Pseudovibrio sp. M1P-2-3: one gene and its partner. The main gene of each other region encodes a partner of the protein of the gene in region 2 in a complex. Links are inferred from orthologs where the notes say so. Each region holds a gene or a part of one and is shown on either strand. Other genes may lie near its edges.

What was found.
Region 1: the proteins of P6574_RS17070 (region 2) and P6574_RS15235 are in contact, whole or in part, in a solved structure (PDB 1A0O), measured with the Escherichia coli proteins. The link is inferred for Pseudovibrio sp. M1P-2-3 from one-to-one orthologs.

What each region holds. Positions count from the first base shown.
Region 1 is NZ_JARRCW010000001.1:3,476,612-3,483,519, forward strand. The notes cover bases 268-3,040. They hold P6574_RS15235 (response regulator), read right to left. Parts: upstream 1,960-3,040; coding sequence 1,576-1,959; downstream 268-1,575. Other genes in these bases: P6574_RS15225 (TIGR01459 family HAD-type hydrolase), read left to right, coding at 268-713; P6574_RS15230 (protein phosphatase CheZ), read right to left, coding at 738-1,421; P6574_RS15240 (MaoC family dehydratase), read left to right, coding at 2,235-2,681; P6574_RS15245 (bifunctional riboflavin kinase/FAD synthetase), read left to right, coding at 2,804-3,040. In the rest of the region: more of P6574_RS15225, read left to right, coding at 1-267; more of P6574_RS15245, read left to right, coding at 3,041-3,793; ileS (isoleucine--tRNA ligase), read left to right, coding at 4,178-6,908. UniProt on the Escherichia coli protein: Involved in the transmission of sensory signals from the chemoreceptors to the flagellar motors.
Region 2 is NZ_JARRCW010000001.1:3,888,574-3,895,995, forward strand. The notes cover bases 2,736-6,022. They hold P6574_RS17070 (hybrid sensor histidine kinase/response regulator), read right to left. Parts: upstream 5,636-6,022; coding sequence 2,936-5,635; downstream 2,736-2,935. Other genes in these bases: P6574_RS17065 (chemotaxis protein CheW), read right to left, coding at 2,736-2,939; chpT (histidine phosphotransferase ChpT), read right to left, coding at 5,757-6,022. In the rest of the region: P6574_RS17050 (CheR family methyltransferase), read right to left, coding at 1-807; P6574_RS17055 (protein-glutamate methylesterase/protein-glutamine glutaminase), read right to left, coding at 804-2,024; P6574_RS17060 (response regulator), read right to left, coding at 2,046-2,411; more of P6574_RS17065, read right to left, coding at 2,448-2,735; more of chpT, read right to left, coding at 6,023-6,407; P6574_RS17080 (DUF1134 domain-containing protein), read left to right, coding at 6,817-7,410. UniProt on the Escherichia coli protein: Involved in the transmission of sensory signals from the chemoreceptors to the flagellar motors. CheA is autophosphorylated; it can transfer its phosphate group to either CheB or CheY.

The DNA of each region.
Region 1 (6,908 bases), 410 kb from region 2 along the record:
CCGTCGTCTTAATCACAAATTCACCGCGTAGCGCACAACAAATCGCGCATCATCTTGCTTCGCTTGGAATACCAACAGAAGCATATGACGCCATCATCACATCCGGCGATACTGTCCGCGATCTACTTTCCCAAAAAGATGTTCCAAATATTTTTCACATCGGACCACACCGTCATCAGAATTTCTTTGAAAAGATTGAATGTAATTCCACTGATGCCAACCAAGCTGATTTGATAGTTTGTACGGGGCTGAGGGACCGTGAAAATGAAAATCCAGAACACTACCGACAGCAATTTGCGGAGTATATCTCCTTAGGCTTGACCATGATTTGCGCAAACCCCGATATTGTTTCAGAACATGGAGACAAATTGGTTTGGTGTGCGGGGTCTTTAGCCCGGCTTTACAATGAAATGGGCGGGCAAGTTCTCACGACTGGGAAGCCCAATCCTCCAATTTATCAAAGTGCACTCAGGCAACTTGAGAACCTAAGCAATACCAAGCTTCCTACCAACAGGATTTTGGCAATTGGGGACGGGCTATTCACCGATATCAAAGGTGCCAATGCCAAAGGTTTGGGAACTCTCTTCCTAAGTGGAGGAATTCATGCAAGTGAATGGCAAGTGGAAGAGAAGGATTTCATGCCGTCGCTCCATATCAGATTGGAGCAGGAAGGCCTGGAAGTTCAATCTGTAATGCGGCGCCTTCACTGGTAAGGCACCGTTTCCTGCATTTGTCGCTTAGCCAAAAAGCTTATCAATGTCGGCTTGATCCGAGGATCCCATTAACGCATCAATATCTCCTTGCGAGACACCTTCTCCAACATGCTGGGGACCGTGCAGAATAAGCTCGCGTGCGCGCTTTTCCTCCTCGGATTCTTCCACTTCATCACTCGCATTTACTTCTTGACTCAATCGTAAATGTTCAATGAAAGTCGATACTCTCTCATCGATAAAGTTCAAAGTGCGTACAACACGGGAAATGCGCTGACCGGTAATATCTTGAAACGCACAAGCCTGAAAAATCTCCATAACCTGCGCATTTACAGTATCCACATAAGCTTCGCTCTCTTCAGGGTCAGCAGCCATAATAGCTTCTGCTGCCTCCATAATAGAGTTTGTCGCCTCCTCGGTAGCAGAAACAATTGCATCAAGCTCTCGGCCTGCCTCTGGAATACGATTGCTTTTCATTTCTGCGACGCGCAGCTTGGCAATCTCACTTTTCATGCGCGCAATTTCGGCACCGATAGCCATAAGCTCTTCGGTAAAATTAGGCTGCACTTGTATAACCGCGTCAGTCATAGACCCAGCCATCACTTCAGCCAGACGCATCACATCATTGAGTGTAATTTCTGTTGTACGAGTCTTGTTTTCCTCAAGAAACTCGATAACGCTTTTAACGTCCAAATTTTCAACAATCGCCATTTTGCATTCCATCAAGCGACTTTTTAGGTGAATACAGAGGTCTAGCACCCTTCTTGAAGACTAAATCCTCAAGACAGCCCCCTCCCCCTCAAAGCCTGTAGGGCACGGCTGTGCCCTAATTAAACTGTATACGATCCTCGATTGGGGGAGAGTTTTAACTCGCGAAAACCGCCTCAATTTTCCCTTTTAGGGTTTGAGCGTTAAATGGCTTCACAATGTAATTGTTAACGCCAGCTTTTTTCGCTGCGATCACATTTTCAGTTTTTGATTCAGCGGTCACCATGATGAACGGTGTTTTACAAAGCGCTGGTTCCTGGCGAACTTGTTTCAAAAGTTCATAGCCTGTCACAGGCTCCATGTTCCAATCCGAAATAACCAGCCCATAGCGGCGCTGCTTCATTTTTTCGAAGGCTTCTTGTCCATCTGCCGCATCATCGATATCGTTAAAGCCAAGTTGCTTCAACAAGTTACGAATGATTCGAATCATGGTCTTATAATCATCGACAACCAAAATAGGCATCTGAAGATCAACGGCCATGTAATACTCCATACTTCCACTGGAGCCCATATTACAGAGCTCTTAAGGCAAAACGACTGGTCTTAAAGGGTGATAGAAACTCTCGTAAAGAGAATCAGTTGCAGCTCACCTGACCCCACACATATAGCAAAATTAACATCTATGATTGAATGTTAGGTTAATTTTACCAACTTTATCAGCTAGGCTAAGGGTTCAATTGTCTTTTACCCCATTTATTTGATAGATTGACAGTCCTAGAATTACAACTATTTGTCTCTAGTAAATAGGAATTGGGAATGCTTACGCTACGCGCTTTATCATTTGAAGACCTAAAAGTGGGCATGGTGGAGGAGCTAAAAAAATCTGTTAGTTCCCAAGATATTGTCGGCTTTGCTGAAATATCGGGCGACAGAAACCCTATTCACCTCTCCGAGCATTTTGCTGCAAAAACACCCTTTAAAAGCCGTATAGCTCACGGCCTTTACACCGCTAGTCTGATCTCTGCAGTTTTGGGAACACGCCTGCCGGGTCCTGGCGCTATATATCTATCCCAAACTCTTAAATTTATGGCCCCAGTTTTTATTGGTGATGATGTTCTGGTTCGCGTCGAAGTCGGGGAGCTTATCCCAGAAAAATGCCGAGCCCTGCTTAAATGCACATGTTCTGTCGATGATAAAATCGTCCTTAAAGGCGAGGCTATTGTAAAAGTTCCAACACGTAGCGAGCTGGACGTCCCTGTTTAAAACTTTGATATCGGCTCACCCCACTGATTTACACTTTGCCACTTTGCAACAGATATGTTGTATAGACTTCGTCTTTTTACTCGGAGACAGCAGTCGGATCAGGAAACTGGAACACGTAGTTTATGAATGAGAACCCAGCGCAGGCCAAACCTTTTACTGTTCTAACAGATCTTTCCGCGGTGCCAGAGCATCTGCGCGGAGGAGTTGTAGCCATAGGAAATTTTGATGGCGTACACCGAGGCCATAGAGCAGTTCTTGATCTCACCTTGCAAGAGGCGAAAAAGCAAGGTGTTCCAGCTCTGGCAATGACATTCGAACCTCATCCTCGGACATTTTTCAAACCAGATGCACCTGTCTTTCGCTTAACACCCGCTCATGCAAAAGCCGAAATATTACAGGCAGCAGGCCTCGACGGTGTTATTCAAATTCCATTCAACAAAGACTTTGCTGGAATGTCCGCTGAAAGTTTTGTCGAAGACATCTTGGTTGACAAGCTTGGCATTACACAAAGCATCACTGGCTATGATTTTCATTTTGGAAGACAGCGAAAGGGAACACCAAAATTCCTCAAAGCTGCTGGAAAAGCCAACGACTTTCATGTGACAATTGTTGGCGCTGAAAAAGATGAGGGGCAAGACGTTATCTCCTCCAGCCGTATACGCACAGCTTTAGCCGATGGCGACATAGCGTTGGCAAACGGCTTGCTTGGTTACCGTTTCTTCGTGGAAGCTACTGTTCAGCACGGAGAAAAACGTGGACGTGACCTCGGCTACCCCACCGCAAATCTGAAACTGGCTGACAACTGTATCTTGAAATACGGCATTTATGCTGTGAGAGTTATGGTGGATGGAAAACTCCAGGACGGCGTCGCCAGCTTTGGAAGCCGTCCAACATTCGACAATGGCGCCCCTCTTCTCGAAGTTCACCTCTTTAATTTTTCTGGGGACCTCTACGACAAAGAACTACAGGTTTTCATACTTGGCTTCATTCGCTCCGAATTAAAGTTCGATAGTGTGGAAGCGCTTATTGCTCAAATGGATCAGGACAGCGCTGAATCGCGGGCAATTATTGCCTCTGTTCAGCCTCTTTCTGATCTGGACAGAGCTCTCTAGGCATTCCACCCAAAAGAAAACACATCAGCTCCAGGCCCTTTAACCCGCAGGCATATAAATTTGCAGTTTATCATTCACTCCTCTTTATTCCCTGTGAAAGCGCTGCTAAAAGCATCTCCATGTTTTGTGTAGTGGACATTCCTTGCAGCTATTTGCACCAAAGCAGCTTGGCAGGGCACAAATCGCCAGTGACTTTTGGAAAAGTGGCAGCGCGAATTATTGGCCCGGCCTTCGGCTGAGGCGCCCTTTAGTGTGCGCCCCGAAGGACCGGGACCTTGCTTTAGCCCTTAAAGCTAAAACCCTGTTTCATACGTGCTTTTTATACTCAAGCACTGCAATTCCTAGATTTACGGCAACATTGCCTCTGACTTACCGGATATAATTATGACTGAGAGTGCGACCAGAGATTACTCCGAGACGCTCAATCTGCCAAAGACTGACTTTCCAATGCGGGCCGGCCTTCCTAAGAATGAGCCTAAAATCCTTGAGCGCTGGAAAGAGGAAAACCTTTTTAAACAGCTGCGGGAACAGGCTGCTGGTAAGCCAAAGTTTATCCTTCACGATGGCCCCCCCTATGCAAACGGTAATATCCATATTGGTCATGCATTGAACAAAGTCCTGAAGGACATCATCAACCGCTCCATGCAGATGCAGGGCTACAATGCCCATTATGTGCCGGGTTGGGATTGTCATGGGCTGCCCATCGAATGGAAAATTGAAGAGCAGTACCGTAAAAAAGGCAAAAATAAAGACGCTGTTCCGGTCAATGAATTCCGCCGAGAGTGCCGTGACTTTGCAGGCAAGTGGATTGATGTTCAAAAAGAAGAATTCAAGCGTCTAGGCATTGAGGGTGATTGGAGCAATCCATACCTCACTATGAACTATGACAGTGAAGCGATCATTGCCAAAGAACTGATGAAGTTTGCCAGTTCTGGCCAGCTGTATCGCGGTTCCAAGCCAGTCATGTGGTCCATCGTTGAAAAAACCGCTCTTGCCGAAGCAGAAGTCGAATACGAAGATCACGAGTCCCACGCCATTTGGGTCAAGTTCCCTGTTCTCACAGGCGACGAAGCTCTTGTTGGCAAGAATGTCGTTATCTGGACTACAACTCCTTGGACGATTCCCGCAAACCGTGCAATTTCGTTCTCTAATACCATTGGATATGGGCTCTATAAAGTTACACAGGCAGCTGACGACAATTGGATAAAGGTTGGAGAAGAAATTATCCTGGCACACGCTCTGGCCGAGAGTGTCTTTAAATCAGCACGTGTTGATGCCTTTGAAAAGGTTGCTGATGTCGATCCTTCCAAAATCGAATATTGCGCTCACCCATTCCGTGGCGCAGCCGAAGCAAATGGGTACTACGACTTCTTCGTTCCAATGCTTTCCGGTGAGCATGTAACGGAGGATGCAGGTACAGGTTTTGTGCACACTGCCCCCGGTCACGGTGCAGAAGACTTCCAAATGTTTCTAGACAATCGTGAAGCCTTTAAAAAGGCCGGTACGGAACAAGTGCCTTTGACCGTTCAGGAAGACGGGGCTTACTACCCGCATGTGCCTTTGTTTGAAGGAAAATACATTCTGGACCGTAAAGGCAAAGACGGATCAACCAACAAAGCTGTTATAGAAAAGCTGAATGAAGTTGGTTCCCTTATTGCGCGGGCTAGAATCAAACACTCTTACCCGCACTCCTGGCGCTCCAAAGCTCCACTGATTTTCCGCAATACTCCGCAGTGGTTTGTCTACATGGATAAAGAGCTTTCCCAAGAAGCTCAAAAGGACACACTGCGCGGGCGAGCTCTCAAAGCAATTTCAGAAACCCGCTTTGTTCCCGCCTCCGGTCAGAACCGCATCAATAACATGATCGAATCACGTCCTGACTGGGTTCTTTCCCGCCAGCGTGCGTGGGGTGTGCCCATCTCCATTTTCGTCAATAAGGAAAGCGGAGAGGTATTGATTGACGACGCTGTCAACGACCGCATAGTTGAAGCTTTCACCAATGAAGGGGCCGACGCGTGGTTTGAAGACGGTGCTACACAGCGTTTCCTAGGAGAAGCCTACAAGGCTGAAGACTTCGAGAAAGTTGATGACATTCTCGACGTATGGTTTGATTCAGGCACAACACACGCGTTTTGTCTGGAAACTCGCGAAGAACTGTCTCCCAAGCGTAAGGGTATCGGCGGAGATGATTACGTTCTTTACCTTGAAGGTACAGACCAACACCGCGGCTGGTTCCACTCTTCCCTTTTGGAGAGTTGTGGCACGCGTGGCCACGCCCCATACGATGCTGTTGTAACCCATGGCTTTACCATGGACGAGCATGGCCGCAAGATGTCAAAGTCTCTGGGCAACACCGTAGCTCCGCAAGATATCATCAAGCAGTATGGTGCGGATATTCTACGCCTATGGGTTGGGTCCGTTGATTACCTTGACGACCAGCGCATTGGGCCAGAAATTATCAAGACTAACGTAGATGCGTATCGCAAACTGCGTAATACTTTGCGCTTCATGCTTGGAGCTCTGGGCCATTACAAAGGTGAAGAGATTGCTCTTGAAGACATGCCTGAGCTGGAACAGCTCATGCTGCATCGCCTGTCAGAGCTGGATGAAGTTGTTCGTGCAGCTTACAGCTCATTCGACTTCAGGAAAATCTTCTCCACCTTGTTCAACTTCATGACCGTTGAGCTGTCGGCTTTCTACTTCGATGTAAGAAAAGACGCTCTTTACTGTGACCCTCAGTCTTCTGTGAAACGTAAAGCAAGCCTTTATGTGATTGACCAGCTGTTCCGTCATTTGGTCACATGGCTCGCCCCTATCCTGCCATTCTCATCTGAAGAGTGCTGGACATATCGCAATGGCAAGGATAGCCAGTCCGTTCATCTGGAACAGTTTGCTGTTATTCCTGAAAACTGGAAAAACAATGAGCTTGCCCAGAAGTGGGAAAAAATTCGCAGTGTTCGCCGCGTCATCACAGGCGCTTTGGAAATCGAACGCCGGGAAAAGCGAATTGGTTCCTCTTTGGAAGCACATCCAACCGTGTATATCACCAATCAGGACTTGCTGGGTGCTCTTGAAGGGTTGGATTTGGCGGAAATTGCCATCACCAGCCAGATTG
Region 2 (7,422 bases):
TTTGGGCCGGTACAGCCCGCGTAAGTTGGGTACAGGCTCAAAGCAATCTGTCAGCCCCACAACGGTTTCCGCAGCTCCCAGCACCAGATAACCGTCCGCAGGCATTTGCCGTGAGATCTTTTGCAACACTTCGATTTTCGTTGCCTGATCAAAGTAGATCAGAACATTACGGCAAAAGACAATGTCGAACTCGCCGAGCCCTGCAAAGCTGTCCAGAAGGTTCATCTTCTTCCACTGCACCATGGACCGCAGCTCCGGTGCAATCTGCCACAGCTCTTCTTGCTGGGTGAAGTACTTCAAAAGCATCTGGATAGGCAGGCCGCGCTGTACTTCAAACTGGCTGTAAATGCCGGAGCGAGCTTTCTCCAGAACTTCCTTTGAAAGGTCAGTACCCACAATATCGAAGTTGAAGCCTGCGGTTCTCGCCTTCATTTCCTTGAGGGTCATGCACAAAGAATAGGGTTCTTGCCCCGTAGACGCTGCCGCGCACCAGATTCGGATACGCTTGCGTGCCTCTCTGCTTTTCAGCATGGCAGGCAGCATTTCCGCCTTGAAGTGCTCGAAAGGCGTTTTATCGCGGAAGAAGAACGACTCGTTAGTCGTCATGGCTTCCACTACATCTTCTTGCAGCTCCCGTGTACCGGGTTTACGAAGCGTGCCGATCAGTTCTGACAGGGAACTGAACTCCCGCCGTCTGACGATCGGAACGAGGCGGCTTTCCACCAGATACTGTTTTTCATCGGAGAGCACCAGACCGGAGCGGCTCATCAGAAAAGTTCTCAAAAACTCATAGTCTTGAGGGGTCATCTGACCTTCCCTCCTATAATGCTGGCAAGACGGGGACCGATTTTGTCCAACGGCAAGATTTCACTGCAACTTCCAGCCTTGACTGCCGCTCCCGGCATACCCCACACAACACTGCTTTCCTCGTCCTGCGCAATCACACTGCCACCCTTATCTGCAATAAACACGGACCCTTTGGAACCATCTGCTCCCATGCCAGTGAGAACCAATGCCAAGACACCGGAACCGAACACTTCGGCAATACTTTCAAACAGCGGGTCAACAGAGGGCCGGCAGAAATTGATGGGTGCCGTTTCATCCAGCAACACAACTGCCCGGCCGTCTTTCGCACCCACACGCATATGATAGCCACCGGGGGCTACATAGATGTGGCCAGCTTTCAACGGCTCCTCGTGTTCTCCCTCTTTGGCCGGTATTCCCACACTCTTGCCAAGATGCTCAGCCAGAATGGTCGTGAACGTCCGTGGCATATGCTGGGTTATGAGAATGGGAAGGCTTTTAACCCTTGGCCCCATGTTCTCAAGAACCGAATGCAGCGCCTGAGGTCCGCCTGTTGAACTGCCAATGGCAAGCACCTTGGGCAGAACAGGAGACATGGAACGCAGCGAATAGTTTTCATCGCCGTGCTGTGCCTTTGCCTTTTGCAAGGCAAGGCGCGGATTGAGGCGGTAGGAATTCTGAGGTGCAGCCGAGGGGCGAAGACCTGTTGTCTCCGCTCTCATGCGCCGTTGCGGCAGGCTCGAAGCCCTTAATGATGCACGCCTGAGCTTGCGTGCTCCAAGTGAGCGGACCTTTTGCAAAAGCTCGCGGCGAAAATCCAAAGAAGAGGCCGCCTGACTGGAGCTTTCCGGCTTTGCCACATAATCGGTTGCCCCCAAAGACAGCGCCCGCATGCTGACTTCTGCGTTGCGGCGGGTCAGCGTGGAGGCCATGATAACGGTGAGGCCCCTTTTCTTGGCAAGGATAAGAGGAAGAGCTGTCAGCCCGTCCATCACCGGCATTTCAATATCCAGAATGACCACATCCGGATCACTTTTTTCGATATCATCGGTTGCCAATTTGCCATTTCGATGGGTGGCAACCACCTGCATATCCGGATCTTCCTGAATCCATCTGCTGATCAATCCCCTGATGACGGCGGAATCGTCAACAATCATAACCTTGATTGAAGCATCAGCAGAGGCACCGGAATTTATCGTTTTTCTTTGTGTGCCAAGCATTACTCGTTAGCCTATTCCCACTTAAACCAGACCAACTTCCTGGAACTTGGCTTCTATAATCTCACGGTCAAAAGGTTTCATGATATATTCGTTGGCACCGGCACGAATGGCCTTGGTAATGTGGGCCACATCATTTTCCGTGGTGCAGAACACGACGATGGGATCATCGCCCCCGTCCTCTTCACGCAACTTTGTCAGGAATTCCAACCCGTCCATAACCGGCATATTCCAGTCCAGAAGAATGGCATCAGGCATACTCTCCTTGCAAAGATCCAGCGCCTTTTGACCATCTGCGGCCTCGGAGGTGGTAAAATTCAGGTCCTCGAGAATTCGTTTCGCCACTTTTCTTATGACGTTTGAATCATCAACAACAAGGCAATGTTTCATCTAGATATACTCTTACTAAGTAGGATGATGCTTCAATTAGGCGGCTTTTGGCTCGATCAACGAGGTGAGAAGTCTGTCCACATCCAACACCACCATGAGCTGGCCGGAAAGACGGTGTACACCGCCTGAAATTTCCGCCCAATGCGCATCGAGGTTGGAGGGGTTTTCTTCCATTTCCTGCTTTGCAAGACTGAGGACCTCACCTACGGAGTCAATAACGAGACCAAAGGATTCACCTTTGTACTCGATGCCAACAGCCATCATGCCTTCTTCATTGGCCAACGGTTCCAAATTCAACCGTCGGCGCATGTTGATTGCGGTCACAACACGGCCACGTAGGTTCAGGACCCCTTCCACCTCTGGCGGTGCCAAAGGCACACGGGTGACCTTTTCCGGTACAAATACGTCATGAACCTGCGCGATCGGTATACCAAACAGCTGCCCGCCAATAACCACAGTCACAAACTGCACAGTTTCGCCTGAGCCCTGCACTGTTTCACCAGCGCCTATTGCATGCCCATTACTCATGCTGCCACCTCGATTTCTCCGGTTAACACGTCTTTCAGGGAAGCAATCAGTCCCGGTCTGTCAAACTTGGCCACATAATCGTCAAAGCCCGCTTTTCTACCCTTCTCGATGGAAGACGGCGTCACAACGGCTGACAGGGCAATGATTGGAAGGTTGCGGAACCGGTTATCACGGCGCAAAGTTTCGCAAAGCTCGAAGCCGCTGATCTCCGGCATTTCGATATCGGTCACGATGGCCCCGAAGGTGGCTCCCTTCTCCAGCACTTCAAACGCGGCTGCTGCATTCTCGCATACGGTTACCTTGTAACCGGCGGCTTTAAGAACAGGGGTCAGCATGTTGCGGAAGAAGGCACTGTCATCAATGAACAGGAGATCACGGGAGGCTTCCGCCTCGTGAATTTCCTTGCGCGCAAACCAGTCATCAAACGCCAGTGGCAGGAAGTGTCCCAGATCGACAATTTCCGTTGCCTTGCCCTTGATGATGGCAGAGCCAAGAACTCCCGGCGTTTCAGAAGCCACTTCAATCTGCATCCGGTCTTCCACGATGTCCACGATTTCATCGACAACCAAGCCCATGGAGCGGCCGAGGTCGGAGAACACCAGCATGGACTGGGTGCCCTCTTCTTTGCGCTGCAATTTCTCGTCGATGTAAACAAGTGGCATGAGCGAGCCACGATACTGGACAAGATCGCGATAGTTGGAGCGTTCGATTTTCGAGACTTCGAACTCTTCCAGACGTGTAACAAGAGACAGAGGAACCGCTTTTGGTTCTGCAGTTCCGGCACGGAACAGGAGAAGCGACATTGGCGCATCCATATCCTGAGCCGTGATATCATCCTCTGCAACACTCTCTTCAACCATAGAGCTGGAGCCATGGCTGGCCATTGCGGCTGCAACGCCGTTCGGGTCGATAATCATGATCACCGCCCCGTCACCCAAAATGGTATTGCCCGAGAACATGGTCAGATTACGCAGCATGGAGGACATGGGTTTGACCACGATTTCCTCTGTATGGAACACTGCGTCCACAACCACACCAAAGGTCTGGGCACCCACCTGCATGACAACAATAAAGCCATGCTCTTCGTCAAAGTCCTCTTCGGCTTTTACGCCCAGAAGCTGAGACATGTGCACCAGTGGCAACAGCTTGTTACGCAGGCGCAAGACAGAGCGATCCTTGATCCGCTCGATTTTGTGCTCGGAATTGGACTGAACCCGCACAAGTTCCACCACAGACATTTGCGGAATGGCGAAGCGGTCGCCGCCACTCTCCACAATCAAGGTGGATACAATGGCAAGGGTCAGCGGAATCTTGATGATAAATGTAGACCCCTTGCCCTGAATGGAGCGAACATCCACAGACCCGCCGATCTGCTCCACATTGTTGCGCACAACATCCATTCCAACGCCGCGACCGGACACACTGGTGACGGACTGCGCGGTGGAGAAGCCAGCGGCAAAAATGAACTTGAAGATCTGGTGATCAGACATCTTGTCCAGTTCAGCCTCGGTGGTCAGGCCGTTGCCCAGCGCTTTTTCCTTGATCCTCTCAAGGTTCAGGCCGCGCCCGTTATCCTTGACCTCGATCAGGATATGGCCACCTTCATGATATGCGGAAAGAGTGATTGTGCCCTTGGCCGGTTTACCGGCGGCAACACGCTCATCCGGCCCTTCCAGACCGTGGTCCGCAGAGTTGCGGATCATGTGGGTGAGCGGATCCTTGATCAGCTCAAGCACTTGCCTGTCCAGCTCGGTGTCAGCGCCAATCATGTCAAGATCGATCGGCTTGTTCAGTTCCTGCGAGAGATCGCGCACAATGCGCGGCAGCTTCTGCCATGCGTTGCCAATGGGCTGCATGCGGGTTTTCATAACCCCTTCCTGCAGCTCGGCCGTCACATTGGAAAGACGCTGCAAAGGCACCTTGAATTCACTGTCCTCATGACGGCGAACGATTTCCAGAAGCTGGTTACGGGTAAGAACCAGCTCTGAAACCATTGTCATAAGGTTTTCAAGAGTCTCAACAGCAACGCGAATCGACTGGTTGGAAACGCTTTGGCCACCCTTGCCATTCGGCTTTTTCGCTTGGGCAGGGGCTGCGGCCTTCTCTGGCTCTGCTGGTGTTTGCTCTGCCGGGGCTAAAGCTGTTTCTTCTTCAGGCTCCTCTTCACTTGGCAGCTCAATTTCCACGTCAGCTTCCTGAAAGGCGCGCTCCAGCTCATCCAAGGACACTTCACCGGGACGAAGAGGTCGCTCCAGTGTTTGCACGAGAAGAGGATCTTCGTCCTCGTCAAACCCTTGATCCAGCTCTCCTCCCATTTCGGCGGAAAGAGAAAGACGCTCCAACTCACTGATCAGATCGTTGTCTGTCCCTTCAGGTTCAACACCCTCGGCCATTTCAAGATCTGTGAGAATATCTTTAATGCGGTCAATCGAATTCAAGATAAGCGAGACAGCCTCAGGCGTAACCGGCACCCCATCTCGGAATTTCCCCATAAGGGTTTCCGCAGCATGCGCAATGGCTTCCAGACGAGGCAGGCCAAGGAATCCGCAGGTTCCCTTAATGGTGTGAACCAAGCGAAAAATATTATCCAGAATACTCGCATTGTTGGGATCTTGCTCGAATTTGACCAGTTCAACATCAACAACATCGAGACTTTCATTAGTCTCAGTGAGAAACTCTCTGAGAAGATCGTCCATTCGTCACACCTGCTTACACTTAATACTTGCCCTGAATCACCAAGGACCGACTCTTGATAATTTTGACATGATTTTTAAGTGAAACAGTTAATATACATTGAAGAACTGTTAATAATGCCCACTATAAAGTCGGGATTGGATGCGCGATGCAAGTTATTTCATCAGACTTTTCGGTAAGCTCCAGCCTCAAGCCCTCTTCTTTCGCAAGCAAACGCGTATAGATAGGCTGAACTGAATGCGCATCAATCCTTTCTGGAGCATCACCGGAAAGTACACTGGAAATCACTTGTGCGACCCTTGCATTTTTCCCCTTTGCGACCAGTTTGAACATCCTTTGGCCGTTCAAACCCTCACTGGTGACCGTAATGACACCGCCCCGAGGAACGCATTGGTTAATAGTTAGCAACAGATTTAAAAGAAGTTTTACCTGATTTTTTGGCAGAAGAATCCGTTCCAGCTGCCAGTCCAGCTCCGCCTTTTCGTTTTCCATGAAACCTGCGGCAACTGCATGGGCGTCTCCCAAGTCAATTTCGGAACCAGCTGACCCTGCGGCCCCGAATGCAAGGCGGGCAAATTGCAGTTTAGCAGAGGCTTGCCGTGCCGACTTGCGGATAAGATCCATTGCAAAGTCGGCCATATCTTCGTTGCCCTCCTCATCGAGGACCTCAAGGCCATTGGTGATGGCCCCAACAGGGCTGATGATGTCGTGACACACACGACTGGCAACCAATGCAGTGAGATCCAGGGAGGAGAGTTCTTCTAAAACAGCCATTTTTGCCCCATGATACCTGTTTTAAAGGCATGTAAACGATTCATTAACCACAATGCAGGGTTACATAAGCTGGGGGCGAATGCCAAGGCCTGTTAACCAATTGTAAAGAATTTATTGGTGTGGCGAACCCCTATTGAAACCACAAAGAGATATCAGCCCACGATTCATGTCCCCCTTAATTCAGCGAGTTCCCTTGCGCACCCCCTGAGAGATCACCTGTAAATTCACAGAAAACCTCAAAATACACAGGAAACATTTGAATTTATGAGAAATAAGGGGCAAGAGCCGCATATATTACCATAAATCAGATTTAAAACTCGAATCACTTTCTAACGGGAATGGGCTCGCTCTGAAGACATTCAGTCCATTTCTACTGATTTGAGTGATAATTATTTTGAGGGTCGACATTATGAAATACAGCCCCAGACACACGACTGGATACTTGGCAGCCTTCTTGATGGTGCTGGCGATGGTTGCCACAACCGTTTCCACCGCATCTGCGCAACAGGCAACAGACCAGCGCACTTATAGCGAGAATGATATTGTAGAAGCTGGACACCACTTTTTCGGGTCCATCTCTTCCGGTTTGGCGAAAGTGGTTGAAAAGGCCGTCCAGAAATATGGCGAGCCAAACGGGTACATTCTGGGCGAAGAAGGCTCAGCTGCCTTTTTTGCAGGTGCCAGCTACGGCGAAGGCCAGTTGTTTACGCGCAATGCAGGAACCCACACAATTTTCTGGCAAGGCCCATCCATCGGCTGGGACATGGGCGGCAATGGCAGCCGTGTGATGATGCTGGTTTATAACCTGCCCAACGTGGACAGCATGTTCAAGCGCTACGTGGGAGCCAAAGGTTCTGCTTACATGGTTGGCGGCTTTGGAATGCAGGCCCTTTCCAACAGCAATGTGGTTGTTGTGCCGGTGCGTGCCGGTGTTGGCGCCCGCCTTGGTGTGAATATGGGTTACCTGAAATTCACCCGTACACCTACATGGAACCCCTTCTGATTGATTTGCCTT